One region of the Arthrobacter sp. PAMC25284 genome, then DNA from elsewhere that is predicted to be linked to it. Evidence: predicted binding sites of a transcription regulator. Region 1 holds the regulator's gene; the other holds the start of a gene.
What was found. Region 1 encodes HrcA, which represses chaperone genes, less so after heat shock. Its sites were predicted from a motif close to TTNGCACTCGNNNNNNNCGAGTGCNAA; they were not measured.

Region 1 (8,325 bases):
CCATCACACACCGGGACAAGGCCTACGCCTACGGCGTGATGATGACCGGCAAGCTCCGCGAACTCATTCCGCGCCAGCAGTTCGAGGTACCGATCCAGGCCGCGATTGGGTCCAGGATCATTGCCCGGGAAAGCATCCGCGCCATCCGCAAGGACGTCCTCGCCAAGTGCTACGGCGGTGACATCACGCGAAAGCGCAAACTGCTCGAAAAGCAGAAGGAAGGCAAGAAGCGGATGAAGATGGTGGGCCGCGTCGAAGTACCGCAGGAAGCGTTCATCGCGGCCCTGACCACGGACGAGTCCAAGGACAAGGCCAAGAAGTAGCTGTGACGGTGAAAGCAGCGGTCAGATCAGGGTCAGGCCGGACCCGTGCCTAGCATCCTTCCCCTCGGCGACCCCGCGCCGCCTGACGGACTGTTGCCGGCCCAGGCGCTCGACGGTGCCATCGGGCGGGCGTTTGGGCTATACGTCCACATCCCGTTCTGCGCGGTCCGGTGTGGCTACTGCGACTTCAACACCTACACCGCCACGGAGCTCGGCGGCGGTGCGTCGCAGGACGCCTACGCCAGCACGGCGATTTCCGAAGTTGAACTGGCGGTGAGGGTTCTGGCGGGGTCCGGCCTGCCGGCGCGTCCGCTGAGTACCGTCTTCTTCGGCGGCGGAACCCCCACCCTGCTGCCAGCGGAGGACCTGGCCCGCATCCTGACTGCCGCCATCGACGCCTGGGGGCTGGAACCCGGTGCCGAGGTAACCACGGAGGCCAACCCCGATTCGGTCACCCCCGGGTCGCTTCAGCTGCTGGCCGATGCCGGGTTCACCCGGGTCTCCTTCGGTATGCAGTCCGCGGTCCCGCACGTCCTGAAAGTCCTGGACCGCACCCATACCCCCAGCCGCGTGCCCCAGGTCGTTCAATGGGCCCGCGAAGCAGGGCTTGCCGTGAGCCTGGACCTGATCTACGGGACGCCGGGGGAGTCGCTGGCCGACTGGCGCCATTCGTTGGAGACGGCGCTGTCCTACGGCCCGGACCATATCAGCGCCTACGCACTCATCGTGGAGGACGGCACGAAACTCGCCGCGCAAATCCGCCGGGGCGAGGTTGCCGGCATCGACGACGACGATCATGCTGCCAAATACGAGCTCGCCGACAAACTCATTTCCGCCGCAGGACTCGGCTGGTACGAGGTCAGCAACTGGGCCCGGACTCCAGACCAGGTGTGCCGGCACAACATCGCCTACTGGCGTGGCGACGACTGGTGGGGCATCGGCCCCGGTGCCCACTCCCATGTGGGGGGCGTCCGCTGGTGGAACGTCAAACACCCCACAGCCTTCGCCGGACGGCTGGCCTCGGGAGCGTCACCGGCCGCTGGACGTGAAACCCTCGACGCAGCAACCCGCGATGTGGAGCGCATCATGCTCGAGGCCCGCCTGGCAACAGGGCTCAACGTGGTTGGACTGGGAGAGACCGGACGGCACGCCGTCGCCGGGCTGATTGCCGACGAACTCGTCGACCCGGCCCTTGCCTTCCGGGGCCGCCTGGTGCTTACGCTCAAGGGCCGGTTGCTGGCCGACGCCGTCGTCCGCCGGCTTCTGCCGGGCTAATACCTGCCCGAAGGCCGGCAGGACTGGCTGGGCCGAAACGCCAAGGCTCCGTGCGCCCCGGCCGTACGCCCAACTGATGTTGCCGGCTCGATCGCGGCTACTTGATCCAGCGGAGGTTGAACTCGTAACGGTGCGGCTGGCCGCGGTTGACGTGGATGCCTGCCGCGACCGAGAAACACGTCACGGCAATCCAGATCACGGTGGCCAGGACGGCGAACAGGTTTCCCACGACGGGGATAAAAACAAGCAGATTGGCCACGATTGCGGCGATGGTCGGGGGAAGCGTGAAGTTCAACGCTTCCTTGGACTCCTGCGCCGTGAAGGGTCCGCGGTCCTTGAAGATCAGATAGATCAAGAGGGCCGGGACGCAGCCCAGGATGCCGCCGAAGTGGGCCAACGTGGCCCACTGCCGGTCCTCGCTGGCTGTCAGCGGCAAGGCATTGGCGGGAACGCCATGGTACGGGTGCTGGCCATGGCCGGCCGGGTCGCCCATGTGTTCGTTATCTGCCACGGTGAAGTCCTTCGGATTGCGGTGATGCGTTGTTGCCTGGAAGTGCCCGGGCCGTACACGACGCGCGGGCACCCTTCCAAGAATACGTGCTCGGGCAGGGAAATGAAGCTCGGCGCCGGGGGCCACGCCGTCGCATGGTTACTCCACGGTCAGGAAATCAATGACTTCTTCGACCCGCCCCAGCAGGGATGCTTCCAGATCGGAGTAGCTGAGTACGGCCCCCAGAAGCTTCTGCCAACCCAGTCCGATGTCTTCCTTGGTGGTGTGTGGCCAGCCGAAGGCCGTCAGGATACCGGTCTTCCAGTCGACGCCGCGGGGAATGACCGGCCATTGCTCGATGCCAAGGACGGCCGGACGGATGGCCTGCCACACGTCCACGTACGGATGGCCCACGATCAGCACGTTGCCCGCAGCGCCCGGGGAGGCCATCACCGCATCGGCAATCCGGGATTCTTTCGAATTCGGCACAAGGTGGTCCACCAGGACCCCCAGCCGGCGTCCCGGCCCCGGACGGAAAGCTGCCACAGCGCCGGCCAGGTCATCGATGCCGTGCAGCGGCTCCACAACGATTCCCTCCACCCGGAGATCGTCGCCCCAGACCTTCTCGACGAGTTCGGCATCGTGCTTGCCTTCCACCCAGATCCGGCTGGCTTTCGCCACTTGGGCTCTCTGGCCCTCCACTCGGACCGACCCGGACGCTGTCCGTGCGGCGGCGGCCGGGGCCGGTGCGCGCGGAGCCGGCGGCAGCAGCCGGATCGGCTGACCCTCCAGCAGGAAACCGAAGCCAAGCCGGAAGGACCGCGATTTTCCGCGACGGTCCTCCAGCGCAACGACGTGCATGCCGCCGGACTTCTCGACCCGGGTCACGGCCCCGACCCAGCCGGACTGCACTTCCTCCAGCACCATGCCGCGCTGCGCCGGCACCTCCGGGAGCCGGCTGGGGGCCGGGGCAGACAGGTCCTGGGGTCCCCAGTTCTGGTACGACATCTCTATACACTCTGCTTTGCACTCGGAATCGATGGCTGCCGGTGATCCGGAATCAGATGCCCCGCGGTAATGCCCGGAGCGAATCCAATGCTAACAACGCGGCGACTCATATTAGACTGGTTAGCACTTGGGCATGCCGAGTGCTAACCCGTAGCCGCCGGCCCCGGTGAAAGCGGTCCGGCGCCGGGTGCCCGAACAGCAACACGTGTCGCATTTGGATGGGAGGCAGAGCATGAGTGAACCGCGCAAACTCGAAGTCCTGCGCGCCATCGTGGAGGACTACGTCCATTCCCGTGAGCCCGTCGGGTCCAAAGCCCTGGTGGAACGCCACCACTTGGGCGTCTCGAGTGCCACCATCCGCAATGACATGGCGGCTCTGGAGGACGAAGGCCTGATCGCCGCTCCGCACACGAGTGCGGGCCGGATCCCGACCGACAAGGGCTACCGGCTGTTCGTCGACCAGATTTCCGCCGTCAAACCGTTGTCCCAGGCGGAGCGCCGTGCCATTCAGGCGCTTCTTGAGGGTTCCGAGGATCTCGACGACGTCCTGGAACGGACCGTGCGGCTTCTGGCCCAGCTGACAAACCAGGTCGCCGTCGTGCAGTACCCGCTGCTGAGCCGGGCCAAGGTCCGGCATGTCGAATTCGTGCTGCTGGCGCCCCGGAAGGTGTTGGTGGTGCTTATTGCCGATACCGGCAAGGTGGAACAGCGGGTCATCGACGTCGGGCAGGAACTTCCGGATGAGGCGCTCTCCGAACTGCGGAACCGGTTCCTGGCCAGCTTGGCCGGGACACCACTGAGCTTGTTGGCACTGAGCCTGCAGTCCGTCGTCGCCGGCTGTCCACCGGCCCGGCGAGGGGCAGCCCAGGCGCTGGCCCGCGGCCTGGAGGCACTGGCTTTAAGCAGTCGCGAAGAGCGCATGGTCATGGCCGGCACCGCCAACCTGGCCCGTTCCAACGTGGACTTCCCACTCAGCATCGGCCCCGTCCTGGAGGCACTCGAGGAGCAGGTGGTGATGCTGCGCCTGCTCAGCGACATGGCGGAGGACCCCCGCGGCGTGACCGTGAGCATCGGCCGCGAGAATCCCTACGACGGCCTCGCAGAGGCATCCGTCGTGGCGACCGGCTACGGACCCGATGCGACCGCGAAGGTCGGCGTGCTGGGTCCCACCCGGATGGACTATCCCACCACCATGGCCGCAGTCCGTGCGGTAGCGCGGTACCTGTCGAGGATTCTGGGACCCTGAGGAACTGTTGACGGCCACCAACCCCGCGGACTTCCAGTCCGCACATTGACTTCTTGCCCACCGGGCTTTGCGCCCGGACGGCAAGGCAACTATGGCAGTACAAGAAGGAAGAGAAGCGAATTTTGAGCAGCCACTATGACGTTCTTGGAGTCTCCCGCGAAGCGACGGGCGAAGAGATCAAGAAGGCGTACCGCAAACTGGCACGGACCCTGCACCCGGATGTAAATCCGGGGGCGGACGCCTCGGACCGGTTCAAGGCCGTTACCCATGCCTACGAGGTGCTGTCCGATCCACAGAAACGCCGCGTCTACGACACCACCGGAAATGAGAACGGCACCGACAATGGCTTCGGCGGCGGCAGCTACTCCGGACAGGGCTTCGCGTTCCAGGACATCTTTGAGACCTTCTTCGGCGCAGGCGGCGGACAAGCCGGCCCGGCGTCGCGGGTCCGTCGCGGCCAGGACGCCCTGATCAGCGTGCGGATCGATCTGCGTGACGCCGTTTTCGGCGTCAACAAGAAGCTTGAGGTGGACACCGCTGTCACCTGCCCCACCTGCGAAGGTTCCTGCTGCCGTCCCGGCAGCCACCCGGAACGCTGTGACATCTGCGGCGGCAGCGGCCAGGTCCAGCGGGCCGTCCGGTCCATCCTCGGCCAGGTCATGACGACGGCGCCCTGCGGCTCCTGCGAGGGCTTCGGCACCGTCATCAAGGACCCGTGCAATGAGTGCAGCGGCCAGGGCCGGATCCGCAGCCGCCGTTCCCTGACAGTCAAGGTCCCCGCCGGTGTAGCCACCGGCACCCGCATCCAGTTGTCCGGTCAGGGCGAGGCAGGACCGGCCGGTGGTCCGTCCGGCGATCTCTACGTCGAGATCCGGGTGAACACGGATGCCACTTACGTCCGCGACGGGGACGACCTGCACGCAAGCCTGAACATTCCGATGACGGCGGCTGCCCTCGGCACTGAACTGACCTTGGACACCTTCGACGGCCAGCAGGAAATCGACGTCAAGGCCGGAACCCAATCGGGTGAGATCATCACCCTGCGCGGACTCGGCGTCACCCACCTGCGCGGCTACGGCCGCGGCGACCTCAAGGTCCACTTGCAGGTGGAGACCCCGGGCAAGCTCGACCCGGCCCAGGAAGACCTGCTCCGGCAACTGGCGAAGCTGCGCGGTGAACAGTTCACCGAGGGGAAACTGGCAGCCAGCGGTGGCGTCTTCGCCAAACTGCGGGACCGGCTCGGTAACCTGTAGCGGTGAGCAATCCGGTCTTCTTCACCGAACCGGGAACCCTGGACCAGCAGGTTCCCGGTTCGACCTTCATCCTCGGCGGCTCAGAGGCGCGCCACGCCGTTACTGTGAAACGCCTGGGTGCGGGGGAGCCCGTTGACATCGCGGACGGGGCCGGGAAACGGCTCACCGGCACGGTACGCGCCGCCGCCCCCGGCGAGCTCACCGTCGAATGTTCGGAACTCGCCGTTGAACCCCGGCCCGGTATTCGACTCGTCCTGGTCCAGGCCCTTGCCAAGGGCGACCGGGACGAGCTCGGTGCCGAAACCGCGACCGAGCTTGGCATCGACGCCGTCATCCCCTGGCAGGCCGAACGCTCCATCGTCCGCTGGAAAGCCGAACGGGCCGCGAAGGCCCACGCGAAGTGGCAGTCCGTCGTGACCGCGGCGGCCAAGCAGGCCCGCCGTGCCTGGATCCCCGAGGTCCGGGCAGCGGTCGACGGCGCCGGTCTGCAGTCCGCCGTGGCGGCCGCGGACTTCGCCGTCATCCTGCACGAGGACGCGGTCCGACCGCTGCGGCAGGTGCTGGAGGCGTGGCGGGATTCCCAGCCGCCCGCCGGCGGGCCGTCCGGCCCGGACCGTGAGGTGCTGCTGGTTGTGGGCCCCGAAGGCGGGATCAGCCCGCGCGAGGTCACCCGGCTGTGCGATGCCGGTGCCGTTACCGCCTTACTGGGCCACCACGTGCTGCGTTCCTCCACAGCGGGTCCCGCCGCGACTGTGCTGGCCAGCGATATTCTCGGCCGCTGGTAGGAACCCGCGCAGGGCAAAAGCGGGTGGAGCCGGGAGCAGAAAAATCCGGGCTGATGCAGGCTTAGGAAACAGTGAATCCGCGGGTGTCGGCGTACCGGCCGACGGTATTGGCCGCATCGATCTGTGATACCCGGACTTCGTAGGATCCAGGACCGAGGCTCAGCGAGAGGTCGAACGTCCCGGGGGACAAGGCATTGGCGGAGGATACGGCGTTGCCGTTCAAGTAGGGCGTCTTTGTCTTCTCGCCGTCGACGCGCAGGATTTCCCAATGGATTTTTCCGCCGGGGATCGTGCTCCGGCCGCTAATCGTGACCGGTCCCTCCACCATGGAGGCGCCTTCCTGCGGGCTGACGATCCACACCGGTGCGGCCATCCCCGGGGCGCGCGAGGTCGGTGAACCGAGCCGGACGTAATTGAACGCGACAAAGTCGGTGCGGCCGTCAACGAGCATGACCACCTGGATCTGTTGTCCGGAGTCGATCAGGCCGGAGCTGGCCGCGGCAGCCGTCGCCGTATAAACCAACTGCTGGATGGCGCGTTCGGCGGTGTCCGCATCCACGTTGCTGTTGAACGCGTCCGGGGAGACATCCACGGTGATAACGTTTTTGCCGGAAACAGACGTGGCCAGTTTCTTCGGGTTCTGCCACGGGCTAAAAAAATCCGGATCAAGGGGTTTTTCGGACATCATGACCCGAAGCGCCCGGGTGACCGGGTTGTCCTGCTCCGACACATCCCGGAACTCGCGGTACAGGAAAATGTGTTCGTTGCTTCGGCCAATCCAGTAGACCGGGGCCTTGTTGGAGGCCTGCGTTGTTTCGAGCGGCGTGCTCGTGCTCGGCACTCCCGCCGCCTCCGGGCCGGTGATGACCTGCGAAGGGCTGCTGGAATTGGTGATCCCGGTCTGGGGATTGGCCACACACGCTGACATAAACAAGGCAGCAGGCAGCGTCAACAACAGCCAGCCGTGGCGTAGATGCCCGGCTGGTGATGACTTTGTGCTCCCGCGCTGCCTGATTTTCGCTGTCCTTGCCTGTGCTCATTTACCGCCGTCGAGGCGGGACCGGATTCCAGCATGGCACACGGCCGGCCAGCGGCAGCTCCGTAGAGGACCCGTCGCCGGAACTGCAACGGGAACGATATGAGGCCGATACATAGTTGATATAAAAAAGCCGGGGATCCCGCCGTGCGCGCCACCGGAACCGACGGGCGACGGCGTGCAGTCCGCCGCGCTGGCGTAAGATGGAGGGACCCGCCAACACCGGCGCCGCAGGTGTAATCGCCGTCGGACCGATGCAGGCGGACAGACCAATTCCACACTGGAGGGGACCAGAGGCCCGCGGGCCAGCACTATGACTGAAGCAGCGAACGGCAAGGCCCGGTTCAGCGCCGCAGCGCGCACCGCAGGGGAATTCCCCCACTCCCTCCCAGGGTCGCGGACGGAGGTGGTCGTGTTCGACGACGCGGACCAGATGGTTCAGTCGCTCGGCAGTCATGACGAGGCCCTTCGGTTCATCGAGGAGCAGTTCCCTGCCGTTGACTTCCACGTCCGCGGCAACGAGCTTTCCATCAGCGGTCCTGCCGTGGACGTGCCGCGGATTATGCGGCTGCTGAATGAGGTGCGCGGTCTGGTGGCCCGGGACACCGTCATCACTCCTGCCGTGCTTCAGCAGCTTGTGCTGCTCCTCCGCAGCCAGTCCCTGCTGAACCCGGTAGAGGTGCTGACCACCAACATCCTTTCCACGCGTGGTAAGACCATTCGGCCGAAGACGCTGAACCAGAAGAACTACGTGGACGCAATTGATGCCAACACCGTGATCTTCGGGATCGGACCGGCAGGCACCGGCAAGACCTACCTGGCGATGGCCAAGGCTGTTCAGGCGCTGCAACAAAAAGAGGTCAGCCGGATTATTCTGACCCGGCCGGCCGTGGAGGCAGGGGAGCGGCT
Region 2 (8,325 bases), 880 kb from region 1:
AGCCTCCCAGCAGGGGGTTGCTCGGGACGTTGTCGCCGGTGCACAGCCCGTCGATTTCCGCCCATTCGTCTTTCATGGCGGCGGGAACCGGGACGATTTTTGCGTCGGGGGTGGGCTTACCGGCGTTCTCAGGAGCCAGCGCGGCGGCGCCGGGGATCAGCTCGCTGGACTGGGAGGCCGCGGCGGCGGCGTCGGTCACGATCCAGCTCTGCCAGAGGGAGACGGGTCCGGCCAGGAGGGCACCGCAGGCGGCGATGACCACTGCCCCGCGCCACGCCCGGATTTTGGGCCAATGCCAGTCGCGCAGCGGCTTTTCCACCAGGCGCGTGGTGAGCACGGCCATAACAATGGAGGCCACCACAATGACCAGACCCTGCCACAGGTTGGGCGAACTGAGGCCCTTCCCGGCGAGGCCCAGGACCAGCAGCGGCCAGTGCCAGAGGTAGAGCGCATACGAGTTATCGCCAAGGGCGACGAGGGGCTTCCAGCTGAGGATGCGGTCGACGCCGACGCGGCTGCCGCTCTGCCCGGCGACGATGATCGCGGCCGCGGCGAGGGTGGGCCATAACGCGATGTATCCGGGGAAGGATCCTTCCACCGTGACCAGCAGGCCGCAGGAGAGCATGGCGGCGAGGCCGGTCCAGCCCAGGGCCACCCGCAGGAGCCTGCCCGGCTTCAGGTAGGGCAGGGCGAGGGCCAGCAGCGAGCCGAGGGCGAATTCCCACAGCCTGGCGCGGGTATCGAAGTACGCGTAGGTCTGGTTGGAGGCGGTCTGGTCGATGGAGTAGATCAGGGACGCGACGAAAATGGCGCCGAAGGCGACGGCCAGCAGGATCCGGGAGTTCAGTTCGATCCGGGGCCGGAGCAGGCGGCGCAGCAGCGCGATACCGGCGAACACGAGCGGCCACAGCAAAAAGACCTGCCCCTGGATGGACAGCGACCAGAAGTGCTGGAGCGGGCTGGCACCGGCGTGGTCCTGCGCGTAGTAGTCGACTGCGCTGTTCGCCAACAGCCAGTTTTGCCCGTACAGAAGGGACGCCCAGGCCTGGTCCAGGACATCGGGCCAGCGGCGTTGCGGCAGCACCACCGCTGTTCCGACGAGGACGGCCAGGACCACCACCACGACGGCGGGCAGCAGCCGCTTAAGCAGATGGGTCCAGTGGCTCAGCAGCCGGAGCGGCTGGCCGCTTTCGACTTTGCGGGTGAAGCCCAGCGTCATCAGGAAGGCCGAAAGGAGCAGGAAGATATCCACGCCCCCGGAGACCTTGCCAAGCCACACGTGGTACGTCACCACCATCAGGACGGCGAGCGCCCGCAAGCCCTGAACCTCCGGGCGGTAGCCGCTTTTTCGGGTCGGCAATGCCGCTGCTGCTACTACGGGCGGAGTGTCTGCGGTGCGCGCGTTCGGCAAAAATGGCCCTTTCGGCAAGTATTCAAAGAATCAATGTTACCGAACCGTGATTTTCATTGCAAAATCGGGGAGCCCTCCGCCGCAGCCGGAGAAACAGCAGGAGGCCGGCCCAGTCAAGGTGAACTGGTCCGGCCTCCTGCCGTGGAGCCAGGAAGGGCTGCGGCGCGCTCAAGGCCGCCGCAACCGGAATTTCCTAGTGCTGGTGGCCCGCGTGCTGGTCCTCGTCGGCAGGCTTTTCGACCACGAGGGTTTCCGTGGTGAGCACCAGTGCCGCGATGGATGCCGCGTTGCGCAGTGCCGCGCGCGTTACCTTCACGGGGTCGATGACGCCGGCGGCGATGAGGTCCTCGTAGTCGCCGGTCTTGGCGTTGAAGCCCTGGTTGAGCTCCGATTCGGCGACCTTGGCGACGACGACGTAACCGTCGAAGCCGGCGTTCTGTGCGATCCAGCGCAGCGGCTGGGTCAGCGCCCGGCGGACGATGCCGACGGCTGCAGCCGCGTCACCTTCGAGGGCCTGAACGTTGGCGTCCTCGTCGAGTGCCTTCAGCGCGTGGATGAGGGCGGAGCCGCCGCCGGCCACGATGCCTTCTTCGAGGGCGGCGCGGGTCGAGGACACGGCGTCTTCGATGCGGTGCTTCTTTTCCTTCAGCTCGACCTCGGTGGCAGCGCCGACCTTGATCACGCCGATGCCGCCGGCCAGCTTGGCCAGGCGTTCCTGCAGCTTTTCCTTGTCCCAGTCCGAATCGGTCCGGGTCAGCTCGGCGCGCAGCTGGGCGACGCGGGCCGCGACGTCTTCGGCCGAACCGGCGCCGTCGACGATCGTGGTGTTGTCCTTCGTGACGGTGATGCGCCGGGCGGTGCCGAGCACTTCCAGGCCCACGGTATCCAGGCTCAGGCCCAGCTCCGCGGAGACAACCTGCGCGCCGGTCAGGGTCGCGATGTCCTGCAGCATGGCCTTGCGGCGGTCACCGAAGCCCGGAGCCTTGACGGCAACGACGTTCAGGGTGCCGCGGATGCGGTTAACGATCAGCGTGGACAATGCCTCGCCGTCGATGTCCTCAGCGATGATGAAGAGCGGCTTGGAGCTCTGCAGCGCCTTTTCCAGCAGCGGCAGGAAGTCCTGCACCGAGGAAATCTTGCCCTGGTTGATCAGGATGAGGGCGTCCTCAAGTACTGCTTCCTGGCGTTCCGCGTCGGTGACGAAGTACGGGGACAGGTAGCCCTTGTCGAACTGCATGCCCTCGGTGAGGACCAGCTCGGTCTGCGTGGTGGAGGATTCCTCGATGGTGATCACACCATCCTTGCCGACCTTGCCGAAGGCCTCGGCCAGGAGCTCGCCGACCTCATCGCTCTGGGCGGAGATGGAGGCGACGTTGGCGACCTGGCTGCCTTCGACCGGGCGGGCGTTTTCGAGCAGGCGGGCGGCGACGGCCTCGACCGAGACCTCGATGCCGCGCTTGATCTCGCCCGGGGCGGCGCCAGCCGCAACGTTGCGCAGGCCTTCCTTGACGAGGGCCTGGGCCAGGACGGTGGCCGTGGTGGTGCCGTCGCCGGCGACGTCGTTGGTCTTGGTAGCGACCTCCTTTGCCAGCTGGGCGCCAAGGTTCTCGTACGGGTCGTCGAGTTCAACTTCACGGGCGATCGTCACACCGTCGTTGGTGATCGTGGGGGCACCCCACTTCTTGTCCAGCACGACGTTGCGTCCGCGCGGGCCGAGCGTGACCTTGACGGTGTTGGCGAGCTTATCGATGCCGGCTTCAAGCGACCGGCGTGCAGCGTCATTAAACGCAAGCTGCTTTGCCATGATTTTGTCCTTTCAAGACAGAACCCCGCGCAGCTGACCTGTCAGAGATGAATCAGACGGAACAGCGGCGCGGGGTTCAAGAGAGTTACTTTACGACGATCGCCAGAACGTCGCGGGCGGAGAGTACGAGGTACTCGGTGCCGCCGGTCTTGACTTCGGTTCCACCGTACTTGGAGTAGATGACAACGTCGCCGGTGGCGACGTCGATCGGAACGCGGTTGCCGTTGTCGTCAAAGCGGCCGGGGCCTACTGCAACAACTTCGCCTTCCTGCGGCTTCTCCTGTGCGGAGTCCGGGATAACCAGGCCGGAAGCCGTGGTCTGCTCGGCTTCGAGCGGGCGGACAACAATACGATCCTCAAGAGGCTTAATAGAGACCGACACTCGGACCTCTCCTTCTTCGTCAGCAAATTTGTGGACTATGAAGCGGTGGTGCCATGGCGTACGTACCGTCGTCGCGGTGCCGGCAGCACGCCTGGCGGTGTGCTTCATGTGTTAGCACCCTCCTAGGGAGAGTGCTAATGACGACTCTATGTAAGGAGTTAGCACTCGGTCAAGGCGAGTGCCAGAATTTCATTCCGGGTGAACACCGCGGCGGCCTCCTGCGGGCGGGCCGGACGGAGGGCCGACCCGCGCTGAACTAGGCTGGTTGGCATGGCTGACGCACCGCAGGAACAGATCGCCCCGCTCCTCAACCCCGAGGGCTGGGAGTTGTTGGCGTCGCTCGGTCCTTACAACGAGGACGATGCGCTCCGGCTCAATGCCTCGTTGCGGAAAGCCGGCCACTCCCCCGAACTCGTCTCCGCGGCGCTCACCCAGTCGCGGCTCCGGACCAAGGCTGAGACCAAGTTCGGCGAATTCGCCCGGCAGATGATCTTCACCCAGGCAGGCCTGGAGCAAGCCACCCGGCTGACCGTCGCCGCCCGGCACGCGCAGCGCTTCGTCGAGGCGGGCATCGGCCACGTCGCGGACCTGGGCTGCGGGCTGGGGGCCGACGCGATGGCGCTTGCCTCCATGGACATCACAGTCACGGCGGTGGAAATGGATGAAACCACGGCAGCCTGCGCCACCATGAACCTCATCCCGTTCCGGAACGCCACCGTGGTACACGCCGATGCCACCTCGGTTTCCCTCGACGGGATCGACGGCGTCTGGCTGGATCCGGCCCGGCGCACCACATCCAGCGCGGGCACCAAGCGGCTCTGGGATGCCGAGGACTTCTCCCCGCCGCTGTCATTCGTGGAATCTTTGGCCCGTTCCGGGAGGGCTGTGGGCGTCAAGATGGGCCCCGGCATGCCGCACGACTCGGTGCCGGCCGACTGCGAGGCCCAGTGGGTCTCGGTGGCCGGCGACGTCACGGAGGTAGCGTTGTGGTTCAATGCAGTGCGCCGCCCCGGCATCAGGCGGGCAGCGCTCGTGCTCGGCCCGCAGGGCGCCGCGGAGCTCACCAGCGGCGAAGACTTTGGCAGCGGTCCGGTGCCCCCCGTTGGCCCCATTGAGGGGTACCTCTATGAGCCGGACGGCGCCGTTATCCGGGCCGGGCTCGTGGCCGACGTCGCACTCGAACTGGGCGGACATCTGGTCGATGAACACATCGCCTACATCTGTGCTCCCGAACTGCGCGACACCCCATTCGCCCGGGCCTACAGGGTTCTGGACGTGATGCCGTTTAACGTCAAGGCGCTCAAGGCCTGGGTCAAGGACGAGGGCATCGGCGTTCTGGATATCAAGAAACGCGGGACGGCAGTCACCCCGGAAGAGTTGCGCAGGCAACTGCTCCCCGGCGGCAAATCCGGGGGCCGGAATGCCGCCAGAAAAACAGCCACCCTGGTCCTGACCAGGATCGGCGAGGACCGGGTGGCCATTTCGGTGGAACCTGTCCACTAGCCGCCGATCGCGGCGGCACGTTCCGTGCCGGGCTACTGCGCCCGCATGAACTCCTCAGCGGCCTGGATCTGGTCGTCACCGGGCCTGATGCCGGTGTACAGCACGAACTGCTCCAGCGCCTGGATGGTGGCCACCTCAGCTCCCGTGATGACGGTTTTGCCCGCGGCCCGGCCAGCCTTGACCAGCGGCGTCTCCGCGGGGAGGGCAACCACGTCGAACACGACCGCCGCAGCCTCCACGGCCTCCTGCGGGAAGGACAGGGCCCCGGCATCGGGGCCGCCTGCCATCCCCACCGGGGTGACGTTGATGAGCATGTCCGCCGTGGCCCCGGCGGCAGGAAGTTCTGCCCGCCATGCGAACCCGTAGAGCTCCGCGAGGGGCCGGCCGGATGCCTCGCTGCGGGCGATCACGGTCACGTCCTTGAAGCCGGCGTCACGCAGCGCCGCCACCGTCGCTTTCGCCATGCCGCCGGAGCCCTTGACCCAGACGGACAGGGCGGCGTCGACGGCGTTGCGCTGCAGCAGCTGCTCGATTGCCGTGTAGTCGGTGTTGTACGCGGTGAGCGTGCCGTCGTCGTTGACGATCGTGTTGACCGAGTCAATGGCTTGCGCGGAAGGGTCCATAACATCCACGAGGGCGATGACGTCTTCCTTAAAGGGCATGGACACGGCGCAACCGCGGATCCCGAGGCCGCGCACGCCGGCGATCGCCTGGCCCAGGTCAGTCGGGGCAAAGGCCTTGTAGATCCAGTTCAGGCCCAGCTGGTCATAGAGGTGGTTGTGGAAACGCGTCCCGTTGTTGCTCGGCCGGGCCGAGAGCGAGATGCACAGGGTCATGTCTTTATTCAGTATCGGCACAGCACCATTAAACTTCATGAAGCCTCGCGACCCCCGGATCAGCCGCAGCCCGAGCCCGGCGGGTGCGGTCCGACGGCGGCCGGGAGCCGTCCCGGGGCGGCGGCCCCGCCCTGCGAGCACGTCCGCGAGGGCGGCGAAGGCCCCGGGCGTGCGCCCATACAACGCGATCCGCGTCGGCGCTGCCGAATCTGCCAGCGGCCACGGCGCGTCGAGCGCCACGGCGACGGCGGCCTCCGCCGCCTCCGGCGCGGCCGCCGATCCGCCAAACCCGATCAGCGTCACGAGCGGGCCGGAGCCGACGCTGATGCCGGCCGCCCCCGCCGCGGCGGCGAACCGTGCGCGGTCCAGCGCCGAGCCGCCCGCGATCCGCATGCTGCCGGGCACCAGCGGACCCTGGCAGGGGCCCGCAAGCACCGTAATGGCTGCCGCCGAAATTTGACGTGAGAGCTCCGCGCCGCTCCCGGGCGGGAGGCCGGGGGCAGCCCCGGTGCGGCCGCGCCACATCATCATGGTGACCACCCGCTGCGCGGCCTCCGTCAGCCGCCCGGCCGGCAGGCTGCCGGTCTTCACAGCGCCAACAATCGCAGCGTGGGCCACGTCCACCCTGGCGGGCATCACGAGCAGATCCGCGCCTGCCGCCAGGGCCAGCGGAGCGGCGGAATCGTCCGGGTATGCTCCGGTGACGGCGCCCATGTTGAGCGCATCCGTCACCGCGACACCCTGAAACCCCATTGCCCGCAGTTCGGCATAGCTGGCCGCCGACACGGTGGCGGGGACGCCGGGCTGCCACGCCGACACCGCGAGGTGCCCGGTCATCACCATGGGCAGGCCCGCGTCGATGGCGGCCTGGAAGGGCACAAGGTCCCGTGTCCTGAGCTGCTCCGGGGTTCCGTTCTGCACCGGCAGGGACTCGTGGGAATCGGCCGTGACGGAGCCGTGGCCGGGAAAATGTTTGACCGCCGGCAGCAAGCCGCCGGCGAGCAGCCCTTGTGCGAAGCCGACGCCCAGGCCCGCAGCTGTACCGGCGTCACCGGAGAGCGATCTGGCACCGACGGCGCGGTCCGCGGGGCCCATCGTGACGTCTACCGTCGGGGCGAAGTCGGTATTAAAGCCCAGGGCGGCCAGTTCCGCGGCCATGGCCGTTCCGGCGTCTCCGGCGAGCGGGGCGTTGCCTGCGGCGCCGTAGCTCATGGGGGCGGGCCATTCGGTCAGCGGCGCCCGCAGCCGGGATACCATCCCGCCTTCCTGGTCGACGGCGATCATCCCCGGCCAGCTGCGGCCGCCAGCCTGGGTCGCGGCCTGAAGCCGGCGGGTAACCCCGAGCATGGCAGCGGTGTCGACCTGGCCATCGGACATCCCGGGCACGTTGTCACCCATGATGATGGACCCGGCCAGATGCAGGCGCTGCACGGTGGCTGCCTGGGCTTCGGCATCGAGCCCCGAGTAGAACGGCAGCAGCACCTGACCTGCCAGTTCCTCCGTGCTCATCGTCGCGACTGCATCGGCAGCCCGGTCTGCGTCCTGCTGATCCGGTCCCCAGCCCAGCGGCCGGGCAGCGACGGTGGGCGGCGGTGTCCGGCTGACGGACGGTGATGGCGGCGATGTCGGCGAAGCTGGCGGGGTTGCCGGGGACGGTTCCGGCGGGCTGCTGCAGGCACCGGCGCCGACGACGAGCGCCGAGACCGTTGCGGCGACGGCCGCGAACCTGGCAGTCCCGGAAAGGACGCGACATAAGGGCTGTGACTTCGACACCGATTCCATGCTACCCCTCGACTAGACTTGGACCGCCGTTGCCCTGCCGCCCGTCCTACCGGCGGCCTTGCCAGTGACATGTCCAGACCGGATGGCGGCTGCGGACACCAGAACTCGAAAGGACCACATGAAGAAGATTGATTTCGCTTCATCCAAGCAATCAACTCTTGGTGTGGAATGGGAGCTTGCGCTCGTCGATGCGGAGACCGGCGAGCTGGCATCCGTGGCCAACGAGGTGCTGCGCGGCGTGGCCGCCCGGCACCCGGAGCTGAACGAGGACGACGAGCACCCGCACATCAAGCAGGAACTGCTGCTGAACACGGTCGAGCTCGTAACCGGAATCTGCACCACCGTGGCTCAGGCCAAGCAGGACCTGGCCGGTTCGCTCGCGGCGGTCCGCGAAGTCACCGACCCCATGGGCGTCGAGGTCTTCTGCGCCGGGAGCCACCCGTTCAGCCCGCCCCAGCTGCAGCCCGTGACTGACAAGGAACGCTACGCCAAGCTGATTGACCGGACCCAGTGGTGGGGCCGGCAGATGGTCATTTACGGCGTCCACGTCCACGTCGGGCTGGACAGCCGCGATAAGGTCCTCCCGGTCCTGGACGGTCTTGTGAAC

Region 2: groES (co-chaperone GroES) is a predicted target of HrcA. The motif match lies at 3,756-3,782, and genes of this name have one in related genera.

Annotation. Positions count from the first base shown of each region.
Region 1 is NZ_CP080382.1:409,885-418,209, forward strand. It holds partial or broken gene lepA (translation elongation factor 4) at 1-323, shown strand, start outside; gene hemW (radical SAM family heme chaperone HemW) at 369-1,598, shown strand; gene KY499_RS01915 (DUF4870 domain-containing protein) at 1,696-2,109, opposite strand; gene KY499_RS01920 (DUF3097 domain-containing protein) at 2,248-3,096, opposite strand; gene hrcA (heat-inducible transcriptional repressor HrcA) at 3,329-4,342, shown strand; gene dnaJ (molecular chaperone DnaJ) at 4,465-5,595, shown strand; gene KY499_RS01935 (16S rRNA (uracil(1498)-N(3))-methyltransferase) at 5,598-6,380, shown strand; gene KY499_RS01940 (GerMN domain-containing protein) at 6,442-7,296, opposite strand; gene KY499_RS01945 (PhoH family protein) at 7,730-8,325, shown strand, end outside.
Region 2 is NZ_CP080382.1:3,414,641-3,422,965, reverse strand. It holds gene KY499_RS15915 (acyltransferase family protein) at 1-1,297, opposite strand, end outside; gene groL (chaperonin GroEL) at 1,605-3,215, opposite strand; gene groES (co-chaperone GroES) at 3,301-3,597, opposite strand; gene KY499_RS15900 (class I SAM-dependent methyltransferase) at 3,868-5,100, shown strand; gene KY499_RS15895 (shikimate 5-dehydrogenase) at 5,133-5,936, opposite strand; partial or broken gene KY499_RS18395 (glycoside hydrolase family 3 N-terminal domain-containing protein) at 6,528-7,334, opposite strand; gene KY499_RS15885 (glutamate--cysteine ligase) at 7,837-8,325, shown strand, end outside.